Regions from separate parts of the Azospirillum thiophilum genome, predicted to be linked through region 2. Evidence: predicted binding sites of a transcription regulator. Region 2 holds the regulator's gene; the other holds the start of a gene.

What was found. Region 2 encodes PhoB, which activates phosphate uptake and scavenging genes when phosphate is short. Its sites were predicted from a motif close to TNTCATAAAACTGTCA; they were not measured.
Region 1: pstS (phosphate ABC transporter substrate-binding protein PstS) is a predicted target of PhoB. The motif match lies at 2,520-2,535, and genes of this name have one in related genera.

Annotation. Positions count from the first base shown of each region.
Region 1 covers NZ_CP012406.1:167,198-174,965, reverse strand. The annotation lists gene AL072_RS36085 (methyl-accepting chemotaxis protein) at 1-2,490, shown strand, start outside; gene pstS (phosphate ABC transporter substrate-binding protein PstS) at 2,677-3,744, shown strand; gene pstC (phosphate ABC transporter permease subunit PstC) at 3,855-4,838, shown strand; gene pstA (phosphate ABC transporter permease PstA) at 4,844-5,725, shown strand; gene pstB (phosphate ABC transporter ATP-binding protein PstB) at 5,728-6,591, shown strand; gene AL072_RS29025 (ISNCY family transposase) at 7,043-7,768, shown strand, end outside.
Region 2 covers NZ_CP012401.1:973,241-981,008, reverse strand. The annotation lists gene AL072_RS04435 (PstS family phosphate ABC transporter substrate-binding protein) at 1-776, shown strand, start outside; gene pstC (phosphate ABC transporter permease subunit PstC) at 805-2,187, shown strand; gene pstA (phosphate ABC transporter permease PstA) at 2,180-3,493, shown strand; gene pstB (phosphate ABC transporter ATP-binding protein PstB) at 3,571-4,317, shown strand; gene phoB (phosphate regulon transcriptional regulator PhoB) at 4,409-5,113, shown strand; gene AL072_RS04410 (SAM hydrolase/SAM-dependent halogenase family protein) at 5,287-6,015, shown strand; gene AL072_RS04405 (Bax inhibitor-1/YccA family protein) at 6,127-6,852, opposite strand; gene AL072_RS04400 (ABC transporter permease) at 6,998-7,768, opposite strand, start outside.

The DNA of each region.
Region 1 (7,768 bases), on a different replicon from region 2:
ATGTCCTACGGTGCGGTCAGGGGCCATGTCGCCGACATCACCGGAACCCAGGTGCCGGTTCTGAGCGCCGCGCACGGGCTGGCCACAACCACCGCCCGCGTGCTGGCATTGGGGCCGCTGATCGACGCCGCGTCCTCCGACGAGGATCTGGTCCGGCTGCGCGGCGCGGTGGAGGCGCAGCGCGGCATGCTGGACGGCCAGCTTGCCCGGCTGTCGGTCGGCCAGGGCGATGCGGCCCGCATCGGGGAGCTGACGGGTACCGCGCGCTCGCTGCTCGGCAGCATCGACGCGCTGCAGGCGGCGACCGGCCGGCGGCTGAGCCTGCAGGAACAGCGCAGCACCCGGCTGGCGGAGCTGAGCGACGCCCATGCCCGGCTGCTGGCGGCGCTGAAGCCGGACATGCAGGCCTCGCGCGAACAGCTGGCCCAGGCGATCTCGGCGATGGTGGAGACGACCTCGCAATCCTCCGCGGTGATCGGTGGCGAGCTGGGACAGACGGTGATCCCGCTGTTCCAGTTGCGCGGCGCCGCGGCGGCGCTGACCAAGTCGCTGCTGATCGGTGCCTTCGAGACCGACCGGTCCAAGGTGATGTCGCTCTCCACCGACTTCGACTCCGCGCTGTCCGACGTGCAGGGCGCCCTGCGCCCGCTGGCCAAGAGCGAGGCGGCGGCCCCGGTGGTCGCGGCGATCAACGAGCTTTCCACCTTCGGCGACGGCGACCGCAGCGTCTACATGCGCCGCGTCCGCCATCTCACCCCCGGCATTCCCGACGCCGAGGCCGCCAAGCTGTCGGCCTCGCTGGCGGCCAGCGTCGACGACATCGTCCGGCTCGACAGCGACGCCAACGCCCGCATGCTGCCGCTGATGCTGAACTCGCGCGGCCGCATCGCCGAGGCGGGCAACGCCATCGCCGAGCGGATGCAGGATCTGTCGACCAACATGGTCCCGGCGGCACAGCACCGCTACACCGTGCTGAGCGGCCTGATGGCCGACGCCAACCTGCTGGCCGGCAAGCTGGCCGAGGCCGGCAACGCCGAGACCCCGGCCCGGCTGGCCGCGGCGCGGCGCACGCTGGACCCGCTGGCGGCGACCATCCGCAACACGCTGCAGGAGTCGGGGAACGATCTGGGCGGCGAGGTCCGCCGGCTGTCGGACCGGCTGCTGGCGCTGGGCTTCGGCGACGACGGCATCCTGGCGCTGCGCGGCGGCGAGCTGAAGGCCTATGCCGACAATGCCGGGCTGATCGACAGCAACCGCAGCACCGGCGCCGCCCTGACCGCCATGGTCGACGGGCTGGTCCAGTCGGCCGAGCAGGCGACCGCGGCAGGAGCGACCGCCGCCCATGACGCGCTGGAGCGCACCAACGAGGTGCAGATCCTGCTGGCGACCGCCGGCGTGCTGCTGGCCGGGATGATCGTCACCCTCTATGTCGGGCGCCGCGTCGTCGGCCGGATGGAAACGCTGGCCGCCGCCATGCGCCGGGTCGCCGGCGGCGACCTGATGGTCGACCACAAGGCGGGCGGCAACGACGAGATCACCGACATGGGGCTGGCGCTGGACGTCTTCATCGCCAATGCCCGCGCGATGGAGGAGGCGCACGAGCGGGTCGAGATCGAGCGGCGCAACGCGGCCTCCGCCCGCCGCACCAGCATGCTGGAGATCGCCGACCAGTTCGAGCGCAACGTGCTGAGCAGCGTCGAGACGCTGGCGGAGGCCGCCCGCGTGATGGCGGCACGTGCCCGCTCGCTGACCGACATCGCCGCCAACGCCAACGACCGCGCCGACGCGGCGATGGAGCTGTCGGGCGAGATGGCCGCCGGGATCCAGCAGGTGGCGACCGCCGCCTCGGAGATCTCGCAGTCGATCGCCGAGATCAGCAAGCGTACCGGCGAATCGGCCCGCATCATCGGCGATACCGCCGCCGGGGCGGAGCAGGTCAAGGCCACCGTCGCCGAGCTGTCGAGCACGGCGGGCGAGATCGGCACCGTCGTCGGGCTGATCGACGAGATCGCCGGCCAGACCAACCTTCTGGCGCTGAACGCGACCATCGAGGCCGCCAGGGCGGGGGAGGCCGGCAGGGGATTCGCCGTCGTGGCGGGCGAGGTCAAGGCGCTGGCCGGCCAGACCGCCCAGGCCACCGCCGAGATCGCCCGCCAGATCGCCGCGACCCAGTCGGCCAGCCGCCAGACCGTGGAGGTGGTGGCGACCATGACCGGCAGCGTCCAGCGCATCGAATCCAACGCCTCGGCCATCGCCGCGGCGATCGAGGAACAGGCGACCATCACGGCGAGCATCGTCGACAGCTCGCACCGCGTCGCGGTCGGCACCCAGGCGGCATCCGACCATGTCGCCGGCCTGTCGGAGGCCGCGGCCAAGGTGCGCGCCCAGGCCGGCGACGTGCTGCAGGTTGCCGAAAGCCTGTCGCACGAGGCGACCAGCCTCGGCTCGTCGGTGCATCTGTTCCTCCAGGAAATCCGGGCCGCGCGATGAGCGGGCGGTCAGGGGCAAGCACGGGTTGGTTTCATAAAACTGACACGTAAACAAAACAAACCCGTCACTGGCCGCGGCTATGGTCACCGCGACGAAGAAGGCGGGTACCGATGTCCGGCCAAGGCCGGGCTTTCCTCGATCCCAACGACACCGTCCAAACCTATCGGGAGTTTAGCCGTGAAAACCATGACCTCGGCGTTCGTTCGCTGCGCCGCCTTCGGTGCCCTGGCCGTCCTGTCCGTGTCGGCCGCCCCGCTGTCGGTCGCCTCGGCCGCCGACATCTCCGGCGCCGGCGCCACCTTCCCCTATCCGATCTATGCCAAGTGGGCCGACGCCTACAAGAAGGAGACGGGCACCGGCCTGAACTACCAGTCGATCGGTTCGGGCGGCGGCATCAAGCAGATCAAGGCCAAGACGGTCACCTTCGGCGCTTCGGACATGCCGCTGAAGCCGGAAGAGCTGGAGCAGGCCGGTCTGATCCAGTTCCCTATGATCATGGGCGGCGTCGTTCCGGTGGTGAACCTGAAGGGCGTCAAGGGCGGCGAGATCAAGCTGTCGGGCACGGTGCTCGCCAACATCTACATGGGCGAAGTGACCAAGTGGAACGACGCCCAGATCAAGGCGCTGAACCCGAACGTCAACCTCCCGAACACCGCCATCGCTCCGATCTACCGCTCGGACGGGTCGGGCACCAACTTCCTGTTCACCGACTACCTGTCGAAGACCAGCCCGAAGTTCAAGACCCAGATCGGCGCCAACACCTCGGTCCAGTGGCCGGCCGGCATCGGCGCCAAGGGCAATGAGGGCGTGGCCAACATGGTCAAGCAGACGGACGGCTCGGTCGGCTACGTCGAATACGCCTACGCCAAGCAGAACAACATCACCCACCTCGGCCTGCAGAACAAGGACGGCAAGATCGTCGAGCCGAAGATCGAAGCCTTCCAGGCCGCCGCGGCGAACGCCGACTGGGCCAACGCCAAGGGCTACTACGTCCTGCTGACCGACGAGCCGGGTGCCGAGAGCTGGCCGATCACCGGCGCCAGCTTCATCCTGATGTACAAGAACCCGCAGGATCCGGCCATCTCGGCCGAAGCCCTGAAGTTCTTCGATTGGGCCTACAAGAGCGGGGCCAAGATGGCCACCGACCTCGATTACGTCCCGATGCCGGCGTCGGTGATCGAGATGGTCGAGAAGACCTGGTCGCAGAGCATCCAGGTCGAAGGCAAGCCGATCTGGACCGCTTCGGCCAAGTAAGCCGGCCACCCCACCCCGGACGCGCCGGTGCACAGCCGGCGCATCCGGTGGTCTGATCCGCCGGCGGGAACGGAATTCGCCGTTCCCGCCGCACGTCTCACGGAGCGGCCATGACCGAGATCGCGCTAGCCTTGACCGACGAACACGCCTCCACCACACGACGGGCCCGCCGCCAGCGCCTGCAGGACGCGGCCTTCCGCAACGCCACGCTATTTTTCGCCCTGGTCGTCCTGCTGATCCTCGGTGGCGTCACGGTATCGCTGATCGACGGCGCGCTGCCCGCGCTGCGCGTCTTCGGTTTCGGTTTCGCGACCAACGAGGTCTGGAACCCGGTGACCGAAGAATTCGGCGCGCTCGCCCCGATCTACGGCACGCTGATGACCTCCATCATCGCGATGGCCGTCGGCATTCCGGTCAGCTTCGGCATCGCGCTGTTCATCACCGAGATGTGCCCGGCCTGGCTGAAGCGCCCGCTCGGCGTCGCCATCGAGCTGCTCGCCGGCATTCCCAGCATCATCTACGGCATCTGGGGCCTGTTCGTCTTCGCCCCCTTCATGCAGTCGACGATCCAGCCCTTCCTGATCGCCACGGTGGGCCAGGTGCCCGGCATCGGCAACCTGTTCACGGGCCCGCCCTATGGCATCGGCATCCTGACCGCCGGGCTGATCCTGGGCATCATGGTGCTGCCCTTCATCACCTCCATCACCCGCGACGTCTTCGAGACGGTGCCGCCGATGGTGCGCGAATCGGCCTATGGGCTGGGCGCGACCACCTGGGAGGTGGTGTGGAACGTGGTGCTGCCCTACACCCGCACCGGCGTCATGGGCGGCGTCATGCTGGGGCTGGGCCGCGCACTGGGCGAGACGATGGCGGTGACCTTCGTCATCGGCAACGCGCACCGCATCAGCTCCTCGATCATGGCGCCGGGCACGACGATCTCGGCCTCCATCGCCAACGAATTCACCGAGGCGGTCGGCGACGTCTATACCGCGTCGCTGGTGGCGCTGGGCCTGATCCTGTTCCTGATCACCTTCGCCGTGCTGTCGATCGCCAAGCTGATGCTGCTGCGCCTGCAGCGCAAGGCCGGAGTCTGAGGCCCATGAGCATGTCCAATTCCGCGACAATGGCCGCCCCCGTCGGTGGGCTGTATCACCGACGCCGCATCGTCAACAAGGTGGCCCTCTCCCTGGCGCTCGGGGCCGCCGGCTTCGGCCTGTTCTGGCTGGTCGCCATCCTGTGGACGCTGCTCTTCAACGGGCTGTCGGCCATCAACCTCAGCCTGTTCACCGAGAACACGCCGCCGCCGGGCGGCGAGGGCGGTCTGCTGAACGCCATCTTCGGCAGCATCGTCATGACCACGGTCGCCACATTGGTCGGCACGCCGATCGGCATCATGGCCGGCACCTACCTCGCCGAGTTCGGCCGCGGCAGCAAGCTGGCCGAGGTGGTACGCTTCATCAACGACGTTCTGCTGAGCGCGCCGTCGATCATGGTCGGACTGTTCGTGTACGAGGTGATGGTCATCCGCATGGGCCATTTCTCGGCCTGGGCGGGCGCCATGGCGCTGGCGGTCATCGTCATCCCGGTCGTGGTCCGCACGACCGAGGACATGCTGAAGCTGGTGCCCAACAGCCTGCGCGAAGCGGCAGCCGCGCTCGGCGCGCCGCAATGGAAGATGATCACCATGGTCGCCTACCGCGCGGCCCGCAACGGCATGATCACCGGCGTCCTGCTCGCCATCGCCCGCATCAGCGGCGAGACCGCGCCCCTGCTGTTCACCGCGCTGAACAACCAGTTCTGGAGCGCGGACATGAATGCGCCGATGGCCAACCTGCCGGTGGTCATCTTCCAATACGCGATGTCGCCCTATGAGGATTGGCGCCAGCTTGCCTGGGGCGGCGCGCTGCTGATCACGGTCGCCATCCTGCTCCTCAACATCGGCGCCCGGCTGCTGGCCGGTCTCGGCACGACGAGAAAGTAACCATGACGATGACCCACATGGACGCCAACAGCCCCGCCCACGGCAGCCACAGGATGCCCCCCGGCATGGTCGCCGGAGCCGGTGCCGAACGCCCGATCGCCGGAGCCGGCCTGCCCGAGAAGTTCACCGTCCGCAACCTGGACTTCTTCTACGACGGCTACCGCGCGCTGAAGGACATCACGCTGCCGCTTTACGACCGTCAGGTCACCGCCTTCATCGGCCCGTCGGGCTGCGGCAAGTCGACCCTGCTGCGCATCCTGAACCGGATGTACGACCTCTATCCCAAGCAGGTCGCGACCGGCGAGGTTCTGCTCGACGGCGTCAACATCCTGTCGCCCAAGCAGGACCTGAACCTGCTGCGCGCCCGCGTCGGCATGGTGTTCCAGAAGCCGACTCCCTTCCCGATGTCGATCTACGACAACATCGCCTTCGGCGTGAAGCTGTACGAGAAGCTGTCCCGCGCCGACATGGACGAGCGGGTGGAATTCTCGCTGCGCCGCGCCGCGCTGTGGGACGAGGTGAAGGACAAGCTGCGCCAGAACGGAATGAGCCTGTCCGGCGGCCAGCAGCAGCGCCTGTGCATCGCCCGCGCCATCGCGGTCAAGCCGTCGGTCCTGCTGCTGGACGAGCCGACCTCGGCGCTCGACCCGATCTCCACCGCCAAGTGCGAGGAGCTGGTGGACGAGCTGCGCTCCGACTACTGCATCGCCATCGTCACCCACAACATGCAGCAGGCGGCCCGCATCTCCAACTTCACCGCCTTCATGTATCTGGGCGAGCTGATCGAGTTCGGGAACACGGAAGAGATCTTCACCAACCCGACCAAGGAAAAGACCTCCGAATACATCACTGGCCGGTTCGGCTGAGGGTTCGGGCGGGCCGTCAGGCCGGAGGAGGGGTCGCCACGGGATTGGCGGCCCCTTTGTCGTTGCAGGCCCGCCCCGTCGAGGCGTGGTCCCGTCAGTCTTGAATAATCCGGCCTGCCGCCGCTGCAGTCATGTCCGGGAGTCGGTCCCACGATGATGGCTTGCCGACGACCTTCGGTTGGAGCCGGGAACGTCCGCGCTTGATTTTGGGGGCCGGGACTGGGACGTTCATTGCCGTCACTCGGGAGCCGGCCGGCAGGAACGAGGTGATGTTTCCTTGTTAAACCGGGGCATTCTTCCGCCGAAAGACGCCCTGATCCGTCAGGTCATTCAATTTCCATAACAGAGCTTATGTGTTTTTTCGTGTGTAGGCGCAAAGTTAGAATGTCAGTCTGTGGCAAACTAGAAATGTCAGTTCCCAGTCGGATGTCAAACGCCTGGGAGGCTGTCGATGGGCTGGGTTTCGATGAGCGAGCGGGAGCTTCAGCGCGTTGAGGTTTTGGGCGAGATCGTGAACGGTCAGCGCAGCGTCGCCTCGGCGTCCTCGTGTCTTGGCTTGAGCGAACGGCAGGTTTGGCGGCTGCTGGCCCGGTACAAATCGGGCGGCGGCGGTGCGCTTGCTCATCGGGGCCGCGGGCGTCCCTCGAACCGCCGCTTGGACAGCGAACTCCGCGAACGGGCGTTGGAGCTTGTCCGCACCCATTACCGGGATTTCGGTCCGACCTTGGCGGCGGAGATGCTGGCGGATCGGCACGGGCTGACGGTGTCGCGCGAGACGCTGCGGCAATGGATGGCGGAGACTGGTCTGTGGCTGTCGCGCCGCCAGCGGCGGCAGTTCCACCCTCCCCGTCTGCGCCGGGAGCGGCTTGGCGAGTTGGTGCAGATCGACGGCAGCGAGCACCGTTGGTTCGAGGAGCGTGGCGATCCCTGCACGCTGCTGGTGTTCATCGACGATGCGACGGGGCGGCTGATGCAGTTGCGCTTTGTCGCGTCGGAGAGCGCCTTTTCCTACTTCGCGGCGCTGGAGGGCTATCTGGCGGCGCATGGCCGCCCTCTGGCCTTCTACTCGGACAAGCATTCGGTGTTCCGGGTGTCGCAGAGCGAGGCCAAGGGCGGTCAGGGCATGACGCAGTTCGGACGGGCGTTGGCGGAACTGACCATCGAGATCCTGTGCGCC
Region 2 (7,768 bases):
GCCGCATCAAGAAGTCGGAAATCGACCAGTGCGCAGCCAACGGCGTCACCACGATCACCGAATTGAAGATCGGCTATGACGGCATCGCCCTGGCCTCGTCGAAGAAGGGCGCGCCGGTCTCCCTGACCACGATGGTGCTGTGGAAGGCGCTGGCGAAGGAGGTGCCGGTGAACGGCGCCCTGGTCGCCAACCCCTACCGGCTGTGGTCGGACATCGACCCGTCGCTGCCGAAGGCCGCCATCGAGGTGCTGGGCCCGCCGCCGACCTCCGGAACGCGCGATACCTTCAACGAGCTGGGCATGCTGGAAGGTTGCCGGAAGGTCGCGGAGGTTGCCGCGGTCGTGCCGGACGAGAAGGCGCGCGAGCGCGTCTGCATGACCATCCGCGAGGACGGCGCCTATGTCGAGGCTGGCGAGAACGACAACCTGATCGTCCAGAAGCTGAGCGCCAACCCCGGTGCCTTCGGTGTCTTTGGCTACAGCTATCTCGACCAGAACCGCGACACGCTGCGTGCCGCGAAGATGGACGGGGTGGAGCTGACGGCGGAGACGGTGGCCGCCGGCGGGTACGAGCTGTCGCGCCCGCTCTACATCTACGTCAAGAACGCCCATGCCGGCGTCATCCCCGGCATCCGCGAGTTCGTCGGCGAATACACCTCCGAACGCGCGCTGGGCGAGGAGGGCTATCTGATCGACAAGGGCCTGATCGCGGAGCCGAAGCCGCTGCGCGAGGCGGCCCGCGTCCAGGCGGTCAACCTGACGCCGCTCAAGTTCTGACCGTTTCCCTCCGCGCCGAGCGACCCGCATGCAGCTGACCCTCCTTGCCCTGATCCTGGCCCTGCTCACCGTCATCGGCTTCCTCGCCGGCCGGTCGCGCGCGGCGGCGTCCGTCGGCGGCCGGGTTGCGGAGCTGCATTCGGTCCCCTCCTATCACGGCGTCTATGTCGCGCTGTGGGCCGGGCTGCCGGCGCTGCTGCTGTTCGTGGCCTGGACGGCATCGGAAGGCTGGCTTGTCCTGCAACTGGTGCTGTCCGGCCTGCCGGAGCGGCTGACCGCTGGCGACGGCCAGTCCGCCGTCCTCTTGAAGGCCGACATCCTCAACCTCGCCCGCGGCATCGCCACCGGGCGCGAGCCCGACCCAGCGGTGGCCGAGGCGGCGCGGCGCTATGCCTCCTTCCGCGATCTTGCCGACTGGAGCCTGCTCGCCATCGGCGCCAGCCTTGCCGTCGCCGGGCTCGCCTGGGGCCGCCATCGCATCGGCCCGGACCTGCGCGCCCGCCCGGCGGTCGAGCGGGTGGTGCGGGTGGCGCTGGTGGTCTGCTCGCTGGTCGCCATCCTGACCACGGTCGGCATCGTCCTGTCGCTGCTGTTCGAGGCGCTGCGCTTCTTCGCCGTGGTCTCGCCGCTCGACTTCCTGTTCGGCACCCATTGGAGCCCGCAGATGGCGATGCGGGCCGATCAGGTCGGGTCCAGCGGCTCCTTCGGTGCGATTCCGCTGTTCGCCGGCACATTGCTGATCACCGTGGTCGCCATGCTGGTGGCGGTGCCGGTCGGGCTGATGGCGGCGATCTACATGTCCGAATATGCCGGGCGCGGCATGCGCACCTGGCTGAAGCCGGCGCTGGAGATCCTGGCCGGCATCCCGACCGTGGTCTACGGCTTCTTCGCGGCGCTGACCATGGCGCCCTTCGTTCGCTCGGTCGGCGAGGCGCTCGGGCTGGACGTCAGCTCGGAATCGGCGCTGGCCGCCGGGATCGTCATGGGGGTGATGATCATCCCCTTCGTCAGCTCGCTGTCGGACGATGTCATCAATGCGGTGCCGCAGAGCCTGCGCGACGGCTCCTACGGCCTGGGCGCCACCAAGTCGGAGACGATCAAGCAGGTGGTGCTGCCGGCGGCGCTGCCCGGCATCGTCGCCGCGGTGATGCTGGCGATCAGCCGCGCCATCGGCGAGACGATGATCGTCACCATGGCGTCCGGCCTGACCGCCAACCTGACCGCCAACCCGCTGCAGGCGGTGACCACCGTCACCACGCAGATCGCCACGCTGCTGGTCGGCGACCAGGAGTTCGACAGCCCGAAGACGCTGTCGGCCTTCGGCCTCGGCCTCGTGCTGTTCCTTGTCACGCTCTGCCTCAACATGGTCGCCCTGCGGGTGGTCCGGACCTATCGGGAAAAATATGACTGACCTTCTCGAACAGGACATCTCGGCCGCCCCGCCCTCCCCCGCCCCGGCCGCCACCTCGAAGTCCCGCCACAGGAGCGAGGCCTTCGCCCGCCGGCTGCGCGCCCGCCATGCCGCCGAGCGCCGGTTCCGGCTGGCCGGGGCCGCCGCGGTGGCGCTGGCGGCGCTGGTGCTGGTGCTGCTGCTGGGATCGATCGTCGCCCGCGGCGGCAGCGCCTTCTGGGAGACGCGGATCCGGCTGGAGGTGACGCTGGACCCGGCGGAGGTCGCCGACCGCAACTACACCGTCCTGCTGCGCCGGGCGCTCCATGCCCAGTTCCCGCAGGTGACCGACCGCGCCGGCCGCCGCGTGCTGAACGAGCTGCTGTCGTCCGGCGCGCCCTACGAGCTGGAGGCGATGGTCGCCGGGGACGCGTCGATCATCGGCACGACGCGGACCGTCTGGGTGCGTGCCGACGACGAGATCGACCAGCTGGTGAAGGGCCGCTATCGCCGCGACCTTCCGGAGAGCGAACGTGGTCTGAGCGACGCCAAGATCGCGGCAGCCGACACCCTGATGGCCGGCGGCGCGCTGGCGCAGGGCTTCAACACCACCCTGTTCACCGCCGGCGACAGCCGCGAGCCCGAACAGGCCGGCATCGGCGGCGCCATCGTCGGCTCGCTGCTGACCTTGCTGGTGACCATGGCGCTGTCGGTGCCGGTCGGCGTCTCCGCCGCGGTCTATCTGGAGGAGTTCGCGCCGAAGAACCGCTGGACCGACCTGATCGAGGTCAACATCAACAACCTCGCCGCGGTGCCGTCGATCATCTTCGGCCTGCTCGGGCTGGCGGTGTTCCTCGGCTTCTTCGGCATGCCGCGCTCGGCCCCGCTGGTCGGCGGCCTGGTGATGGCGCTGATGACGCTGCCGGTGATCATCATCGCGTCGCGCGTCGCGCTGAAGTCGGTGCCGCCCTCGGTCCGCGAGGCGGCGCTGGGCATCGGCGCCTCGCCGCTGCAGACGGTGCTGCACCATGTGCTGCCGCTGGCGATGCCCGGCATCCTGACCGGCACCATCATCGGCATGGCCCGCGCGCTGGGCGAAACGGCGCCCCTGCTGATGATCGGCATGGTCGCCTTCATCGTCGACGTGCCGCATGGCCTGACCGACAGCGCCACGGTGCTGCCGGTGCAGATCTACATGTGGGCCGACAGCCCCGAACGTGCCTTTACCGAGCGCACCTCGGCGGCGATCCTGATCCTGCTCGGCGTCCTGATCCTGCTGAACGGGGCGGCCGTCGTCCTGCGCAAGCTTTTCGAAAGGCGGTGGTGAGCGTCATGAGCATCCAGACCCAACTGAAGCTGCGGCCCCGCACCGACCGGCGCAGCGGCGGCGCCATCGCCAGCAAGATGACGGCAACCGGGGTGAAGGTGTTCTACGGCGCCAAGCAGGCGTTGAAGGGCATCGACCTCGACATCCAGGAGAACCGGGTGCTGTCGCTGATCGGCCCGTCCGGCTGCGGCAAGTCGACCTTCCTGCGCTGCCTGAACCGGATGAACGACACCGTCGAGGGCTGCCGGGTCGAGGGGCGGATCGCGCTGGACGGCGAGGACGTCTATGGCAAGGCCGTCGACGCGGTGCAGCTGCGCGCCCGCGTCGGCATGGTGTTCCAGAAGCCCAACCCCTTCCCGAAATCGATCTACGACAACATCGCCTATGGTCCGCGCATCCACGGCCTTGCGTCCGGCCGCGACGAGCTGGACGAGGTGGTGCAGACCTCGCTGAAGCGCGCCGGCCTGTGGGGCGAGGTGAAGGACCGCCTGCGCGAACCGGGCACCAGCCTGTCGGGCGGCCAGCAGCAGCGGCTGTGCATCGCCCGCGCCGTCGCCGTCAGCCCCGAGGTGATCCTGATGGACGAGCCCTGTTCGGCGCTCGACCCCATCGCGACCGCCCATATCGAGGAGCTGATCGACGAGCTGCGGGCCAACTACACCATCGTCATCGTCACCCACAACATGCAGCAGGCCGCCCGCGTGTCGCAGCGCACCGCCTTCTTCCATCTCGGCGAGATGGTGGAGTGCGACGACACCGAGGAGATCTTCACCAACCCGCGCGACGAGCGCACCCAGGGCTACATCACCGGCCGCTATGGCTGACCCTTGCCGACGCCTCCGCCCCCTCCCTCCCTGTTGAAAAGGCTGTGCCATGCCGGTTAACGTCGAGACGCGCGCTGTGAACGGAGCCTCCATGAACGCGGCCCTCAAGCCGCTCGTCCTGATCGTCGAGGACGAGGCCGATATCCTGACGCTGCTGAAGTACAACCTGGAAAAGGAAGGCTTCCGCGTCGCCACCGCCAGCGACGGCGAGGAGGCCCTGCTGGCCGCCGGCGAACAGACGCCGCACATCGTGCTGCTGGACTGGATGCTGCCGCTGATGAGCGGGCTGGAGGTCTGCCGCCAGCTGCGCCGCAACGCCAAGACCCGCGACATCCCGATCATCATGCTGACCGCCCGCGGCGAGGAGGGCGACCGGGTGCGCGGCCTGAATTCCGGCGCCGACGACTACATCACCAAGCCCTTCTCGCCGACCGAGCTGGTGGCCCGCATGCGTGCGGTGCTGCGCCGCGCCTCCCCCGGCATGACCGACGAGGTGCTGACCTTCGCCGACGTGACCATGGATCTGGCTGCCCACCGGGTTCGCCGGAACAGCCGCGACGTACACCTGGGCCCGACCGAATTCCGCCTGCTGCGCCATTTCATGCAGCATCCCGGCCGGGTGTTCTCACGCGAGCAGCTGCTCGATCTGGTGTGGGGCCACGACGTGTATGTCGAGCCGCGTACGGTCGACGTACACATCCGCCGCCTGCGCAAGGCGATGAACGAAGAGGACGAGCTGGACCTGATCCGCACCGTACGTTCGGCGGGGTATGCGCTGGATACGAAGTCGATGTGAGGGGTTCTGCATCGATTTCCCCCTTCCCATCCCTCCCCCGCTGTCGCGGGAGAGGGGGCAGGATCCTTGTCGGGATGAGGGTATGCAAAGGAGTGGCGGAGTTCCCTCTCCCGCGATCGGACGGACCTTCGGTCCGCCGAGAGCGGGGGAGGGTTAGGGAGGGGGCAACGCTGATGATCCTGCTCTTCACCGACTTCGGCCTCTCCGGCCCCTACACCGGCCAGATGAAAGCGGTGCTGGCGCAGAACGCGCCCGGCGTCCCCGTGATCGACCTGTTCGCCGACGCCCCCGCCTTCGACCCGCAGCTGTCCGCCTACCTGCTTGCCGCCTACGCTCCGGCCTTCCCTGCCGGAAGCGTCTTCCTCTGCGTCGTCGATCCCGGTGTCGGAACCGACCGGCGGCCGGTGATGGTGGAGGCCGACGGGCGCTGGTTCGTCGGGCCGGACAACGGGCTGTTCGCCTTGGTCGCCCGCCGCGCAGCGTCGCTGAACACCTGGACCATCGACTGGATCCCGGATCGGCTGTCCGCCAGCTTCCACGGCCGCGACCTGTTCGCCCCCGTCGCTGCCGCGCTGGCGACCGGCCGTCCGGTGGAACGCAGCCCGCTGCCGGGTGCCGCCATCGACCGGCCCGGCTGGCCGGACGAGCTCGCGCGCATCGTCTATGTCGACGTGTACGGCAATGCCATGACCGGGATGCGGGCCGGCGCCCTGGCCGCCGATGCGGTGCTGACCGTCCCCGGAACCCGCATCGCCCGCGCCCGCACTTTCGGGGCGGTCGGGGCGGGAGAGGCGCTGTGGTACGAAAACTCGAACGGGCTGGCCGAGATCGCGGTCAATTGCGGGCGTGCCGACCGGGTGCTCGGACTCGAGGTCGGCGATGACGTGACGGTCGACTCGTGAAACCGGCGTCCTGAAAACGAAACCGCCCGGAAGCGGTGGCTTCCGGGCGGCGGCTTGTCCGATAATCCTGGTCCGAAGGCAACGCCGGACCCCGAGCGACGGTCCTCGGGGTTAGTCGTTGTTGCGCTGGCCCAGGAACTGCAGCAGGAACTGGAACAGGTTGATGAAGTCCAGGTACAGCGTCAGGGCGCCCATCAGGGCGAGCTTGCCGGTGCTCTCGTGATCGTAGCCCTCGGCGTAGCTTTCCTTGATCGACTGGGTGTCGTAGGCGGTCAGGCCGGTGAAGATCAGCACGCCGATGGCCGAGATCGCGAAATGCAGGGCCGGCGACTGGAAGAAGATGTTCGCCAGGCCGGCGATGACCAGGCCGATGATGCCCATCATCAGGAACGAGCCCATCTTCGACAGGTCGGCCTTCGTGGTGTAACCGTAGAGGCTCATCGCCAGGAAGGTCGCGGCGGTGACGAAGAAGGTCAGCGCGATCGACGCCCCGGTGAAGACCAGGAAGATGGCCGACATCGACAGGCCCATCGCGCCGCAATAGGCCCAGAAGATCATCTGTGCCGATGCGAAGGACAGGCGCTGGATGCCGAAGGACAGCACCATGACGAACGCCAGCGGGGCCAGCATCACCACCCACTTCAGCGGCGTGCCGAAGATCGCCGCCATCATGGCCGGGCTGGACGACACCAGCGCGGCGACCAGGCCCGTCAGGATCAGGCCGGCGCCCATGTAGTTGTACACGCGCAGCATGTGCTGGCGCAGGCCTTCGTCGAAGTATCCCCGATCTGTCGCGCGGCCTGCGGTCGCGAAGCGGTTATAGGTCGGGTCTGCCATGTTGGTTTCCTCGGTGGAATAGGGTGATCCCGTCGCCATGACATATTGGCGAGTCCGCAATGCGGTTCAATAGGAATCGTTCGCGCTTTTCCAAGATGAAAAAGCTTTCACGATTCCTTTTTCCTGCGGCTTTCTGCCACGGCGATCACTCGTTCCGAAGCAACGGCGCCGACGGCTGGCCCAACGCCCGCCAAGTACCATAGAACCCGAAAGCGAGCGTGATCGCGGTGCTGAGCAGCGCGGTGGTGACGACCGCCGACGGCAGGAAGCTCCATTCCCAATGCATCAGGAAGCGCAGCACCGCCCAGGCGGTCAGCGTTCCGATGCCACCGGCGATGATCGCGGTTAGCAGGCCGAGCAGGCCGTATTCCAGCAGGAAGGCGCGCAGCACGTCGCCGCGCGTCGCCCCCAGCACCTTCAGCACCACCGCGTCGTAGACCCGGCGGCGGTGTCCGGCAGCGACCGCGCCGGCCAGCACCAGCGTGCCGGCGGCCAGCGTGATGCCGGCGACGATGCGAACCGCGGTGCCGATATGGCCCAGCATGTCCGCCACCGTGTCCAGCGCGTCCTTCACCCGCACCATCGTGATGTTGGGGAAGCGCTGCAGCACGCCGCGCTGCACCTGCGCCTCGGCCTCCGGCGTGGCGCGGACGGTGGCGATCCAGGTCTGCGGCGCCCCTTCCAGCGTGCCGGGGGCGAAGACCATGGTGAAGTTGATCGCCATGCTGGTGAAATCGGCGGCGCGGACGTTGGCGACCTTCGCCTCGATGCTGCGGCCCAGGATGTTGACGAGCAAGGTGGCGCCGGGGCCGATGCCGAAGGCGTCGGCGACGCTCTGGTGGATGGAGATCAGCGGCGGCCCGGCATAGTCGGCCGGCCACCAGCTGCCGGCGGTGACGGTCGAATGCTCGGGCAG